DNA from 4 places in the Cobetia sp. MC34 genome. Region 3 is predicted to be linked to each of the others. Evidence: predicted binding sites of a transcription regulator. Region 3 holds the regulator's gene; each other region holds the start of a gene.
The links. Region 3 encodes sigma-54, which starts transcription at its own class of promoters, with help from an activator protein. Its sites were predicted from a motif close to TGGCACNNNNNTTGCTNT; they were not measured.
Positions count from the first base shown of each region.

Region 1: IZU87_RS08080 (sugar phosphorylase) is a predicted target of sigma-54. The motif match lies at 1,329-1,346, and genes of this name have one in related genera.
Region 2: IZU87_RS14060 (ammonium transporter) is a predicted target of sigma-54. The motif match lies at 1,846-1,863, and genes of this name have one in related genera.
Region 4: IZU87_RS09735 (amino acid ABC transporter substrate-binding protein) is a predicted target of sigma-54. The motif match lies at 2,294-2,311, and genes of this name have one in related genera.

Region 1 is NZ_JADPPY010000011.1:51,708-55,323, forward strand. Features, by position in the region: gene nrdR (transcriptional regulator NrdR) at 81-569, opposite strand; gene IZU87_RS08075 (GlsB/YeaQ/YmgE family stress response membrane protein) at 968-1,216, shown strand; gene IZU87_RS08080 (sugar phosphorylase) at 1,580-3,478, shown strand; gene IZU87_RS08085 (glycosyltransferase family protein) at 3,567-3,616, opposite strand, start outside.
Region 2 is NZ_JADPPY010000031.1:33,986-37,601, reverse strand. Features, by position in the region: gene IZU87_RS14065 (hypothetical protein) at 76-243, opposite strand; gene IZU87_RS14060 (ammonium transporter) at 383-1,741, opposite strand; gene IZU87_RS14055 (DUF1989 domain-containing protein) at 2,092-3,616, opposite strand, start outside.
Region 3 is NZ_JADPPY010000001.1:259,711-263,326, reverse strand. Features, by position in the region: gene rapZ (RNase adapter RapZ) at 1-33, opposite strand, end outside; gene IZU87_RS01165 (PTS sugar transporter subunit IIA) at 171-641, opposite strand; gene hpf (ribosome hibernation-promoting factor, HPF/YfiA family) at 651-959, opposite strand; gene IZU87_RS01155 (RNA polymerase factor sigma-54) at 1,620-3,068, opposite strand; gene lptB (LPS export ABC transporter ATP-binding protein) at 3,302-3,616, opposite strand, start outside.
Region 4 is NZ_JADPPY010000014.1:78,721-82,336, reverse strand. Features, by position in the region: gene IZU87_RS09740 (amino acid ABC transporter permease) at 1-914, opposite strand, end outside; gene IZU87_RS09735 (amino acid ABC transporter substrate-binding protein) at 1,183-2,208, opposite strand; gene speE (polyamine aminopropyltransferase) at 2,639-3,502, opposite strand.

The sequences.
Region 1 (3,616 bases), on a different contig from region 3:
CCTGAGCCACGCAGCGTGACGCGACAGGGCCAGCAGGCGCAGGCCTCGAGGTCATCTGCAAGGATGACCGTGTCGAGACATCAGGGCCGCGCGTCTTCCTCGCCCGGCAGGAAGCTGGGCTCCTGGGCGAGACGGTCGATCTCGGCGCGGAACTCATCAAGATCCTGGAAGCGACGATAGACCGAAGCGAAGCGGATATAGGCGACCTGATCCAGCCGCTTGAGCTGCTGCATGACCTCATCACCGATGCGCCGCGCCTCTATCTCACGCTCGCCGGTGGCACGCAGACGCTGACGAATGCGCTCCACCGCGGCCTCGATCAGCTCGGAAGAAACCGGGCGCTTTTCCAGCGCGCGCAGCATGCCGGCACGCAGCTTGTGCTCATCGAAGCTCTCACGCGAGCCGTCACCCTTGACCACGCGCGGCATGACCAGCTCCGCCGTTTCGTAGGTCGTGAAACGCTCACCGCAGGCCGCGCACTGGCGACGCCGCCGCACCTGGTCACCCTCGACCACCAGTCGGGAATCCGTGACCTTGGTTTCATGAGTTCCACAGAAGGGACAGTGCATGTTGGAGAGCCTGCTTGGGTGCGAGGTGGCTGCGGCCCCGCGCGAAGCACAGCGAGGAAGTGGCGCAGCGCAGCCGAATGACAGCGAATGGCGGGTATTGTAACCGTTAAGGCCCCGCCACGGGAGCCTATGTCAGCCTCGACCTATCTGAACTAGCCTTGGGGAGCGATCAAAGGGCGACAGGGGTTTCCTGGATTGTCGCCTCGGGTGGCGGACACCGCGGCGAAAGCGTCAATCAACCTGCCCGGCAGGCTTGAAATCCCCGCGCGATAACCGAAAGATGACATCAGGGTGCAGCGCCTCACAAGGACGCTTGCCCGAGCCGTGAAATCCTTTCACGACTGGCGGCGAATGATCTCTGCCGCGAGATTGTTCACGATGACGCAAGGAGCTGCGACATGGGAATCATTGCATGGATCATATTCGGTCTTATTGCCGGCATCATCGCCAAGGTGATCGTGCCCGGCAAGGATCCGGGTGGCATCATCGTCACCAGCATCATCGGCATCCTGGGTGCCGTGGTCGGTGGCTGGGTCGGCACCCTGATGGGTTTCGGTGAAGTGACGGGATTCAATCTGGCCAGCTTTGTCATCGCCGTGCTCGGCGCCGTCATTCTGCTGATTCTGTATCGCGTGCTGCGCAAGTAAAGCGTGTCATGAAGCGCAGTGGCGTCAGCTGGCCGCAGGCCACATGACGCCGGACAGGACGGCCAGCCGGCACATGCAGGCTGGCCGTCCTGCCTTGCAGGCTTGACGAATCTGGCCCGAGGCGTGCATGACTCATGAGTAAAGGCGCCAGGCCGTCACCCACGGGCGCCGCTGAGCGATGCGCTATTCAGGCATTTCACCAAGCGACGGCCAGCCGACTTCATCTGATATGTGATTTCCAGTCTTGCCACCGGCCCCGCAGGATTGCGCCGGCGGGCTTCCCGAAGATCACCCGCGACACGCTCTGCCCATTGCGGCTCACGAGGCAGAGTCTGACCGCTTTTGCTGCCACGAGGATTGCCCATGTCCGATACGTCATCTCCCGATCACTCGACATCCACTGCACCCGATCCTGCGCCGAGCGAGGACAACGCCAGACCACGGGCCAGAGTCTCTCTCGCCAGACGCCTCTCGCAAGCTGATTTCCAGGCGCACGCCACACGCCTGCTCGCCGAGATCTACCCACAGCGTCATGAAGAAGTCCTCAGACGCCTGGAGACAGTGCTGGATTTCCATCGCACGCGCCTCAACCCCCGCGTACCGGAAGGCGAGCCGCTCTGGAGCGAGCGCGACCAGTGGCTGATCACCTACGGCGACAGCCTGCAGCAGGAAGGCGAGGCACCACTGGCGACCCTGCACGACTTCCTCGCCAGCCGACTGGACGACAGCCTGTCCGGTGTCCACGTGCTGCCCTTCTTCCCATGGAGCAGCGATGACGGCTTCAGCGTCATCCACTATCGCGAGGTCAATCCGGTCCTCGGCGACTGGCAGGACATCCGGCGCCTGAGTGAGCAGCGCGACCTGATGGCAGACCTGGTCATCAATCACTGCTCACGCGAGTCACTGTGGTTCGCCGATTATCTGGCCGGCGTGCAGCCCGGCCGCGACTACTTCATCGAGATGGACCCCGACACCGATGTCTCCGAGGTCGTGCGCCCGCGCCCATCTGCACTGCTCACGCCGGTGCATACCCGTCGTGGCCTGCGCCATCTTTGGGCAACCTTCTCGGATGACCAGATCGACCTGAACTTCGCCAATCCCGATGTGCTGCTCGAATTCATCGGCATCCTGCTTTATTACCTCGAGCAGGGCGCGGGCATCATCCGCCTCGATGCGGTGGCCTTCCTGTGGAAACGCCAGGGCACCTCCTGCATCCACCTGCCGGAGACTCACGCCGTGGTGCGCCTGCTGCGCGCCATCGTCGACCATCTGGCGCCCGGCAGCCTGTTGATCACCGAGACCAACGTGCCCCACGCCGAGAACATGTCCTACTTCGGGCTCGACCGCCTGTCACAGCACGGCCTCACCGCCATCGAGGGCAGCGCCCAGGCCGATGAAGCGCACCTGATCTATCAGTTCACGCTGCCGCCGCTGACCCTGCACACCCTGACCTCCGGCGATGCCAGCGCCCTGACCCAGTGGGCCACCAGCCTGCCGTCATTGCCTTCCGGCTGCAGCTACTTCAACTTCACCGCCAGTCACGACGGTATCGGCGTTCGCGCCCTTGAGGGCCTGCTGCCCGACCACGAGCGCGACACCCTGGTGCGGCTGGTGCATGACTTCGGTGGCTACGTCAGCATGCGCGCCAACCCCGGGCGCGCCGACACCCCCTATGAGCTCAACATCAGCTACTTCGATGCGCTCAAGGGCACGCGGCGCGGCCAGGACCCGTGGCAGATCGAGCGCTTCATCGCCAGTCAGACCCTGATGCTGAGCCTGCAGGGCATCCCGGGGCTGTACATCCACTCGCTGACCGCGACCCCCAACCACCAGGAAGGCGTCGAGCGCGATGGTCATCTGCGCGCCATCAATCGCCGCAAATGGCAGCGCGATGAACTGGAAGCGCTGCTGGCAAGCCCCAACACCGCGACCCATGAGGTCTTCCACGCCCTCAAGCGCCGCATGGCACTGCGCCGCAACGAACCCTGCTTCCACCCGGATGCCGACCAGAATGTCTTTGATGTCGGCCCGGATTTCTTCGTCTTCGAGCGCGTCACCCATGAAGGGCGCCGCCTGCTGTTCGCCCTCAATGTCACCGATCAGCCGCGCGTGCTGCCGCTGCCGGAAAGCTGGCAAGGCGTCGCGCTGACCGACCACCTGTGCCACGACAAGGCCTACGATCCCACCATGGCCCGCCGTCCCTATCAGGCGGCCTGGCTGATGGAGCAAACCGTGCGCCCGCCGGCCATCGAGGTCGTCTGACGCCCGCGTTTCTTCCTTCTGCCTACGACAACGGGGCTGCCAGTGGCAGCCCCGTTGTCGTAGGTCTTGCTGTTTCCCGCCGCGAGCCTTACTGGTTGTCCAGCTCCACCGCTTCGTGCATGCGCTCGAGCAGGTCCG
Region 2 (3,616 bases), on a different contig from region 3:
GCAATGGCACCTATCAAAAACGCCGCAGCGCTGAGCGCTGCGGCGTTTGATGTGCCGGTCATGATGCCCAGAGGATCACGGCGTCTTCTTGCTCTCGAAGGACGCTTTCTCGTGGCGCAGGATATTGGCGCTCAGCGCAATGCAGACGCCAGCGGCGACCAGCAGGCACACCGCCACGGCGCCAGAGTTGCTGAAGAAGAAGGCGTAGTTGCCAGCGTGTACCACAGTATCGACAGTTTCCATTGCAAGACTCCTTGCGAAAGCGGATATCGGTTGGGTCTACCAGTACTGCAATAACGGGGCCAGTCCGCACTTATCTCGACAGACCGGCCCCTTCAGGATGTGCGCCGGGACTCAGCTACCAGGGCTCAGCTACCGGGACTCAGCTGATGTCAGGACGCTTGTCCATTGGCGCCGCGACCACCCCACCGGAACGTGCCGGCACGCTGGAGCTCGTCTCGGAGGACAGGCTTTCCGGATAGGCCTTGGCCGGGACTTCGAACAGGTCCAGCCCCAGCACTTCGACATGCGGCGGCACGCGCAGCAGGTTGAACTTCTTGAGCAGATAGGCCACGCCCCAGCCCGGAATGAAGCCCGTCAGTGCCATCACCACCGCGCCGGTCAGCTGGCCGGTGAAGGAAACGTCCGGCACGCCTTCGCCGACATTCGGGAAGCCGGCCGCGAAGATACCCACCAGTACCACGCCGTAGAAGCCGCAGAAGCCATGCACCGCGAAGGCGCCGACGGAGTCATCCAGGCCACGCTTCTCGAGCAGTGCGCCGATCTTCGGCATCAGGGCGCCACCGGAGACCGCCAGCACGAAGGCCAGGCCCGGGTTGTAGAGATCCAGCCCCGCCGCGACGGTGATGATGCCGCCCAGAGCACCGGACATGGTCCAGAAGGGATCACGCGAGGACAGATAAGCACCGATCACGCCACCACCGAAGCCCATCAGGGTATTGAAGGCGAAGGCAGAAAGGTTGGTGCGATTGCCGTAGATGGTGGTCCAGCCGATGTCACCGGTGTTGAAGATGATGCAGCCACCGAGGAAGCCGAAGAAACCGACGATGATCAGCATCAGGCCGATCAACGTCATCGGCATGTTGTGCGGCGCGATCACCTGCGGCTTGCCATCGTCACTGTACTTGCCGATGCGCGCTCCCAGATTGAGCAGCACACCCAGCGCGAAGAAGCCGGCCACGGCGTGCACCACACCGGCGGCGCCGACATCGTGGTAGCCCAGCTTGTGCAGCATCCAGCCATCCGGATGCCAACCCCAGGCGCCCGCCATGATCCAGACACCGGCACCGAGAATCACCGCCAGAATCAGGAAGGCCCCCAGGCGGATGCGTTCGATCACCGCCCCCGACAGGATGGAGCCGGTGGTCGCGCCGAACAGGGCAAAGGCGGCGAAGAAGATGCCGGTGCCCATGTCATCGGCGTCCGGACGCATGCTCGCGCTCCACGGCAGAGCGGCGGAGGCCTCGATGGGGATCAGCCCGTTGGGGAAGGCGTTGTAGATCCACCAGCCCACGAAGTAGAAGGCGGGGATGATCGAGGCCAGCGTCAGCACGTTCTTCATGCCGGATGCCAACGCATTCTTGGAACGCGAGGCACCGATCTCATAGGCCAGAAAGCCTGCATGGATCAGGAACATGATGGCGGTACACCACCAATAGAACACCTCGATGTTCATCGCCTGATGCATATCCAATATGCTTTGCAACGTCTTTTCATCCATCGTCTTTTCTCCTTTACCGGAGCCTGTGGATCAGCGCGCCTCACTGTGCAAGCGGCACTGCCCGTCCGGGGGTTGTTGTTGTTTTTCAAGGGGACCTGCTGGATAAAGCAAGCGACATGCCAGATGACCCTGATTGGCCACCCTCAGCAATTCGTTGTTTTTACTGCGTCATTCTTGAAATCGAGGACTCCTCTTCAGATATGAAGCCCATGAAGCCTTCCCTGCGAGGAGGATGGGCGTTATTGAGGCATGCCGGCCACGGCATGCACCGTGAGATGACTTGCAGGGCGCTGCATATACGCAAGTCATTGCTCGCGACTCACCTCTCATTCCCCCGCCTGGCAGTGAGATCAGCTACGCACCTTGAGGCGCTCCGGGTCATGGAAGGGCAATGTCACCACCTCGGCGGCGAGGCGCTTCTGATGGCCATCCAGCTGGCCGATCTCAAGCTGGGTTCCCGGGCTTGCGAAGTCCGGTGCCAGGCGGCACATCGCGATGGAGCGATCGAGCAGCGGCGACTGGGTGGCACTGGTGACCACGCCCACCGGATAGCGGCCGTGGTAGACGAGGTCGCCATGGCTGACCAGCTCGCTGCTGTGCATCTTCAGGCCCATCACGCGATGCCGTGATTCCGGCGCCTCGCGTTGCAGCGCTGCCCGCCCGACGAAATCATCCTCCTTGCTCCTCATCGGCACGGTGAAGCCGATGCCCGCCTCATAGGGGGAGGTCTGCGGGCAGAATTCATGACCGGCGAAGATCAGCCCCGCCTCGATTCTCAGCATGTCGAGGGCATCCAGTCCCAGCGGCGCGATGCCATGGGGCTCACCCGCCGCCCAGATCGCCTCCCACACGGCCGGGGCGTCCTTGGGATGGCACCAGATTTCATAACCGAGCTCGCCGGTATAGCCGGTACGCGACACCATCAGCGGAATGCCATCCGGCCCCGACAGACGACCGATCATGAAGCGGAACCAGCCCAGCCCCTGAACGTCTGGCTGGGTACGCGCATTCCAGATCAGCGGCGCCAGCACCTCGCGGCTCTTCGGGCCCTGCAGCGCGACGTTGTGCAGCTGATGAGTGGAGTCACGCACCGTGACGCGATAGCCCTGGCGCTGGGCAAGCTCCCTGAGCCACTGGCCGCTGGCCGGGTCACCGCAGATCCAGCGGAAGGTCTGCTCGCCCATGCGGAACAAGGTGCCGTCATCGAGCATGCCGCCGGTTTCCTGACACATGGCCGAGTACACCACCTCGCCGATGGAGAGCCGTCGTACATTGCGGGTCAATGCGTATTGCAGCAGGCGTTCGGCATCGGGACCGGCGACCTCGAACTTGCGCAGCGCCGAAAGATCCATCATCGCGACCCGCTCGCGGCAGGCCAGATATTCGGCCCGCGCGCCCCATCCTTCGTAATGCGTGGCCAGCCAGTAGCCGTGGTAGTCGATGAACTGCTTGGTCAAGGCGGAGGTGCAGGGATGAAAGGCGGTGGGCAGTGTCATGCGCGGCAATTCCTCGGGCCGATTGCGATAGGCGATCCCACGGGGGAAATCATGTTCAGCGGCGTAGATGCGCACCTGGATATCGGTCGGCACCCAGCCATTGGCGGCGTCGATGTCATCCGGACAGGCCGATGAGGCGCAGATGAGGTCACGGTCGGCGCGCAGCAGTACGTAATCGCCGGGACGCGACCAGGGCTCGTCCACCGCCAGGGTGCCGCAGGGCTCTACATAGGCATTGAAGAAGAAGTTGATCGCCGGCCAGCTGGCACGCTGTTGAATGCCATGCGACGCCGACAGGGCATTGTTGAAATTGATCGTGCAGCTATCGTGGCCGAAGTAGCCGTGGTGTTCGTAATACTGCGGCGAACAGGCGAGCATG
Region 3 (3,616 bases):
GCCGGAGCGGCCGCTGATGATCACGATCTTCATGAAGTGCTCTCCAAGGGCGAGGTCAACGTCGAAAGAATGCAGGGGTGGGGCAGAAGGCTGCCCGCTATCAGTGCGCTGTACGTCGGCCGATGGGAGGCCAGCAAGACGAAAGCCCGGACGATGTCCGGGCCTGTCATTCAGCGCGCCGGTAATTCGGCGATGGCTTGGGTCAATGCCTCAAAGAGTGCACGCTGGCTGTCTGCCTGGCGCAGGGCCGAGCGATTGGTCGGGGAATTGAGCAATTCCGCGACCTGCCCGAGCAGCGTCAGATGAGTTTCATCCGCTTCCTCAGGCACCAGCAGCACGAACAGCAGATCGATGGGTTCTCCGTCGATGGCATCGAAGTCGATGGGTTCACCGAGCTTCAGAAACGCAGCGATTGGCGTCTTGCAATGCGGGCTGCGTGCATGGGGCACGGCCACACCGTGGCCAATGCCGGTCGACCCCAGTCTCTCGCGCCCGATCAGGCGCGAGAAGACTTCCTGGCTATCCAGGCTGGGAATGTTCTGTGCGATGAAGGTGCTGAAGAATTCAAGCACCCGCTTCTTGCTCCCCCCGGGGACACCGTAAAGCGTGCGCTCGGGGGGAAGGATCTGATCAAGTGTCATGGCTGAAGGTCAACGGGTCCCGGTGCCCTGAGAGCGAGCCTGGGACTTTTCCTTGTGTTTGACCAGCTGGCGATCCAGCTTGTCGGCGAGCGCGTCGATGGCAGCGTACATGTTGGGGTCTTCTGCCAGGGCGTGGAGGTCAGCGCCTGCCGCGTGCAAGGTGCAGGCAGCCTGCTGGCGCTCCTTCTCGATCGACAGTGTCACCTGAACATTGGTGATGTTGTCGTAATGCCGTTCGAGGCGAGCGAGCTTCTCGTTGACGTAATCGCGGAGAGGATCGGTAAGTTCCACATGATGCCCGGTGATATTCACTTGCATGGACACGCTCCTTTATCCAGCGGGTTGCCATTCAATTGTAACCCTTTTTGACTACGAGCAAACCCTGATCGGACGCTCTGCAACAGGCTTGACGGCCACCGTCTGGCGATGTTTTCGCACCCTTGCCAGTGGCGTCAGATGTCGTGAGCGTCTGTACCGACAATGCCCAAGCTTTGCGCAAAGATCAACGCTGCGCTGCATCGTGGCTCAGTGCTTGTCTTCAACTCATTGAGGGGTAACGGAGTGGACTTCAAGGGCACGTCTGGTGGGTGGTGCGTGAAAGACGCGCAAGAAGGCGGGTTTTCGTCGCCAATGCCTGCATGTACGTCGCCTTTCAGGCGCTTCGATTGCGTGGAGCAAGCGGCGTTCCGGGAGGTTCTCCGGGTGTCATCCAGGTGCAATACGCGCAAAAGTGACTTTAAAAACATGCGATTGACGGTGAATGACGCTGCCGGAACGGCGGTTTTTTACCGTCATCCTGCGCGCCGTCATGGCCCATGACGGGCAATTGATGAGCGGTTGACGGCATGACCGAGCGCGCGACAGGCGTACCGCTGCCCGCGAAGTCAGAGGCTGATGAGCGGAAAATCCAGCGCTTGAGGTTGGCGGCGGCTGCCATTGTGGAGGTGAAAGCAGGGCATGGCAGCCGCAGGTGACGCCTCAGGCCAGACGCTTGCGCTCGCTGGAGGAGGGGATGCCCATCGCCTCGCGATACTTGGCCACGGTACGGCGTGCGACCTCGATGCCATCGCTGGCGAGCAGATCGACCAGCCGCGAGTCGGAGAGAGGCTTGCGGGCCGGCTCTTCCGCGATCAGCTTGCGGATGCGGGCACGAATGGCGGTGCTTGAGTGGGCGTCGCCACTGCCGCTGCCACCGACCTGGCTCGAGAAGAAGAACTTGAGCTCGAAGACGCCGCGCGGGGTGTGGATGTACTTCTGGGTCGTGACCCGCGAGATGGTCGATTCGTGCATCTCGACCACTTCGGCGATGTTGGCCAGAATCAGCGGCTTCATGCCTTCCTCGCCTTGCTCGAGGAAGTCGATCTGGCGCGCCATGATCTCGCGGCCGACCTTGAGCAGGGTGTCATTGCGTGATGACAGGCTCTTCATCAGCCAGCGCGCTTCCTGCAGGTTGTCCTTGAGGAAGGTGTTGTCGGCGGACTTGTCGGCACGCTTGATCAGCGCGGCGTATTCCGGCTGGATGCGCAGCTTGGGCAGCGCTTCCGGGTTGAGCTCGACCTGCCAGCCATGGCGGGTATGGCGCACCAGCAGATCAGGGATCACGTAATCGCTGGCGGGCTCGCCCCAGGCGGATGCCGGACGCGGATCGAGCGCGCGTACCAGGCGGATGACGTGATCCAGCTCGTCATCGTCAAGGCTCAGGCGGCGCTTGAGCAGCTTGCGGTCATCGTTGCCCAGTGCCTCGAGGAATTGACGTACCAGGCGGCGCGCCTGCGCCAGCAGCGGCAGGTCATCCGGCAGCAGTGCCAGTTGCAGCAGCAGGCATTCGCGCAGATCACGGGCGAAGACGCCGGTCGGGTCGAACTGCTGCAGACGCAGCAATACCTGCTCGAGTTCGGAGGCCTTGAGGCCGGGCAGGCCCTGGCCGCGCAGGCCATCGACCAGCTCATCGAGTGACAGACTCAGATAACCGGCACCGTCGACGGCATCGATCAGGCTCTCCGCCATCTGGCGTTCACGGCCATCGAGGTCGGTCATCGCCAGCTGCCAGCGCAGGTGGTCCTGCAGGCTCTCGACGCTGGTATTGCGATCGAAGTCCGGCCCTTCTTCGCTCCCGCTGCCACTGCCGGAGCTGGTCAGGCTACCGGCGTGGTCCTGGTAGAGGTCCGACCAGTCACTGTCGAGGGGGTATTCCTCGGGAATCTCGCTCGAGGAGTCGGCAGTGGAGATCTCGCTCGAATCCTGTGTCTCGACGACATCCAGCGACTCGTAGTCCTCGTCGAGCTCCAACATGGGGTTGGACTCGAGGGCTTGCTGAATCTCCTGACGCAGGTCGAGCGTCGACAGCTGCAGCAGCTGGATCGCTTGCTGGAGCTGCGGCGTCATGGTCAGCGAGGTGCCGAGGCGGAGTTGCAGGGTGGGTTTCATGGAGTCAGTCAATTCACGGCAAAGGAACGTGCTTACTACGCTATACCGTGACTCGGGGCACTGACAAGTGGTTGTCGTGAATATTCAAGCAACTTGCATGCCATGTTTCCACCAAGGTGGTATGGACGTCATGCATGCGTCTGATGTCAGACATGAAAAAGCCGCTACGCGATAAAATCACGCAGCGGCTTTCGAAGCTTTTACCTCGCGAGGACTCAGCGCAGCCGCTGACCCTAGAGCGTGAACTCGTGGCCCAGGTAGACGTCGCGCACCTGCTGGTTGGCCAGGATGGAGTCCGCGTCACCGTGGGCGATGATCTGGCCATCGCCGACGATATAGGCGGTGTCACAGATATCGAGCGTCTCGCGCACATTGTGGTCGGTGATCAGCACGCCGATGCCACGATCGCGCAGTTGGCGCACGATGCTCTTGATCTCGCCCACCGAGATGGGGTCGACGCCGGCGAAGGGCTCATCGAGCAATACGAAGTCCGGCTCGGTGGCCAGTGCACGGGCGATCTCGACCCGACGACGCTCGCCGCCGGACAG
Region 4 (3,616 bases), on a different contig from region 3:
CCGGACAGCGACAGCGCCCGTGACGCTTCGGTCTGGCCGTGCGGTACCGCTTCGATGCCGGAACGCACGATCTCGGCGATGAAGGCAGCGGTATAGACCGACAACGCGACCCACAGGGCGAGGAACTCGGGGACGACCGTGATACCGCCACGGAAGTTGAAGCCCTTGAGTTCCGGCAGCTCCCAGCTCAGCGGCATGCCCATCGCGAAGTAGGCCAGCAGCGGCGCCACGATGATCAGGCCGAGCGAGATCCAGCCCGCCGGCAGGCGCTGTCCGGTACGTGCCTGACGCTGGCGGTTCCAGTAGCTGAAGATGCCGCTGGCGACGACGGCCAGCACGAACACGGCAATCACCACCGAGAAACCGCTGGAGGTGATGGGCGCCGGCACGAACAGGCCGCGAACATTGAGGAAGAACGCCTCGCCCAGCGACAGCGAGCCACGCGGACTCGGCAGGGTTCTCAGGACGGCGAAATACCAGAAGAAGATCTGCAGCAGCAGCGGGATATTGCGGAAGACTTCGATATAGACCGCCGCCAGTCGTGAGATCAGCCAGTTGGGGGACAGGCGCGCGACCCCCATGACGAAGCCGATCACGGTCGCGGCGATGACACCCAGTGCGGATATCAACAAGGTATTGAGCAGGCCGACGATGAAGGTATCGCCATAGGTGGATTGCTCGGAATAGTCGATCAGGCTCTGCAGGATGCCAAAGCCTGCGGTGTTGTCCAGAAAGGCAAAGCCGGTGGTGATGCCACGGCTTTCGAGGTTGGTCAGGGTATTGCTGACGATGATCGCCAACACACCGAACACGCCTGCCAGCATCAATAGCTGGAAGATCAGTGCCCGCTTGGCCGGGTCACGCCAGAATGGCGGCTTGACCGTGGCCGGCGGGCGAGAAGCAGGTTGTGTCATACAGGCAATCTCCGCCGGAAAGCTATGCGACTTCCGCCTGCCGTCCTATCGAACGGCAGATCAGTTATCTCTCGGCACTCGATGAATGGGTCACGAGGAACAGGCTGGGCCTCACAGGCCGGGGCTCATGTGGGGCCTCTTGTTGCCGGGCCCCACATGACGCTGGCCAGAGGAAGTGGAGCAAGACGCTCACTTCCCCTGGCCAGCGTCCTTGCTCAGCCTGTCATGAGGGGCAAGGCCCACCCGCAGTACAGGGCGAGCCCGCGCATCAGCGAACCGGCGGGGCGTACTGGACGCCGCCATCGGTCCACAGTGCGTTCAAGCCGCGCTCGATACCCAGTGCGGAGCCGGTACCGACGTTGCGCTCGAACATCTGGCCGTAGTTACCGACCTGCTTGATGACCTGGTAGGCCCAGTCAGCCGGCAGCCCCATGGCTTCCCCGTAGTTGCCATCGGCACCGACCAGGCGCGCGACGTTCGGGTTGGTGTCCGACTTCTTCTCTTCGATGTTGTCGGAGCTCAGCCCCATCTCTTCGGCGTTGATCTGGGCGAACAGGGTCCATTTGACGATGTTGAACCACTGGTCATCACCCTGACGGACGACGGGGCCCAGCGGTTCCTTGGAGATGACTTCCGGCAACACCATCGCGGAGGCCGGATCGGAGAGCTTGATACGCAGCGCGTAGAGCTGGGATTGGTCGGAGGTCAGGACGTCACAACGACCGGCTTCGAAGCCCTTGACGGTCTGGTCGGAGGTATCGAAGACGACCGGCTCGAAGGACATGTCGTTCATGCGGAAATAGTCCGCCAGGTTGAGCTCGGTGGTGGTACCGGACTGGATGCAGACGGCTGCCCCGTCCAGCTCCTTGGCACTGGAGACGCCCAGGTCCTTGCTTACCATGAAGCCCTGGCCGTCGTAATAGTTCACGCCAGCGAAGTTGAGGCCCAGTGAGGTGTCACGGGTCGCCGTCCAGGTGGTGTTGCGGGACAGGACATCAATCTCGCCGGACTGCAGCGCGGTGAAACGCTCCTTGGCCGTCAGCGGTACATAGCGCACCTTGCTGGCATCGCCCAGCACGGCTGCCGCGACGCCGCGGCAGACGTCGACATCAAGGCCCTGCCAGTTACCGGCGTCATCCGGTGCCGAGAAGCCCGGCAAGCCGGTGCTGACGCCACACTGGACAAAGCCCTTTTCCTTGACGCTATCCAGGGTCGCGGCACTGGCGCCTGTCGCCATGGAGGCGGCCAGGACAGCGGCGCTAGCGATCAGCAGTGGCTTCTTGTTGTTATGCATCGTGATTCCCTCGCGAAAGTCTGGAGTCCGCTCGATCAGCCTCGAGTCAGAAGTGGTGCAATGCATTGCATGGCACCTATCGACAATAGCAAGCCGCGTTCCAATTTCCGCCTATCGCGTGATCCGCTGCGTTCAACGCTGAAAAAAGCGCTAAAACCCAGTGTTATAGGCCAAAGCCTCGGGGTGGGGCGGCGGATCATTCCGCGCGATTGCCGCGCAGTTAGGCTCATGGCGAGACCAGTTCGCCTCATATCGGTGCAAAATAAAAACGGCCGTTTCATTGCGAAACGGCCGTTGGCGGTGCAGCGATGTGGCGCGAGTGGCAGATTGCGACCAATGTCTCGGTCTGACTGACTCAACGCTTGTTCATCCCATCAGGCACGTTTTCGTGCCTGATGGGGCTTGCTTGCCACCGCAAGGTGCATGCAGATCACTTCTCCAGCAGGCGCTGCATGAAGGGCGGCAGCACCAGGGCAGCGCGATGGCCTTCGACGGTATAGAAGTCACGCGCGAAGGTGGCGGCAGCAGCATCTTCCTCGCGGAAGGACTTCACGTCACAGCCCTTGCCCGCCAGGGTGCAGCTCCACCAGCCGGACGGATACACCGGCTGCGGGAACGGCAGGGTCGCGACGCTATCAAAGCCCGCTTCGCCCATGTCGTTGCGCAGGTCCTTGATGATGGAATCGGTGTGATAGAGCGGGGACTCGCTCTGCTGCACCATCAGGCCGCCCTGCTTGAGGATACGATGGCAGCGCTTGAGGAAGTCGGTCTTGAACAGACCTTCCGCCGGGCCGACCGGGTCGGTGGAATCGACGATCAGCACGTCGATGCTCTCATCCGGGCAGTTGTCGACCCACTTGACGCCATCCTCGAACAGCAGCTCGGCGCGCGGGTCGTCATTGGACTCGACCAGCGCCGGGAAGAATTGCTCGGAGGCACGCGTGACCGCCGGATCGATATCGATCTGGGTGACCTTCTCCACGCCCGGGTGCTTGAGCACCTCACGCAGGGTGCCGCAATCGCCACCGCCGATGATGACGACACGCTTGGGGTCTGCATGAGCGAACAGCGCCGGATGCGACATCATCTCGTGATAGAGGAAGTTGTCACGGTCAGTCAGCATCACGCAGCCGTCCAGCACCATCAGGTTGCCGTAGGTCTCGGTGGCATAGACTTCGAGGTGCTGATAAGGAGTCTGCTCGTCATGCAGCTTGTGGCTGACCTTGAGCGAGAAGGCGCTGCCGTGGCGATCGAAGATTTCGGTAAACCAGGAGCCATCGAGACGTTCGGTCATGGGGGACCCTCGCATTGGATATCACAGACGGGATATCAAGGTATGGATAGAGACGGCACGATGGCCATCGGAAATTGCGCCAATCAGCACTGCGCCAGCGTCAGGCCGGCAGTT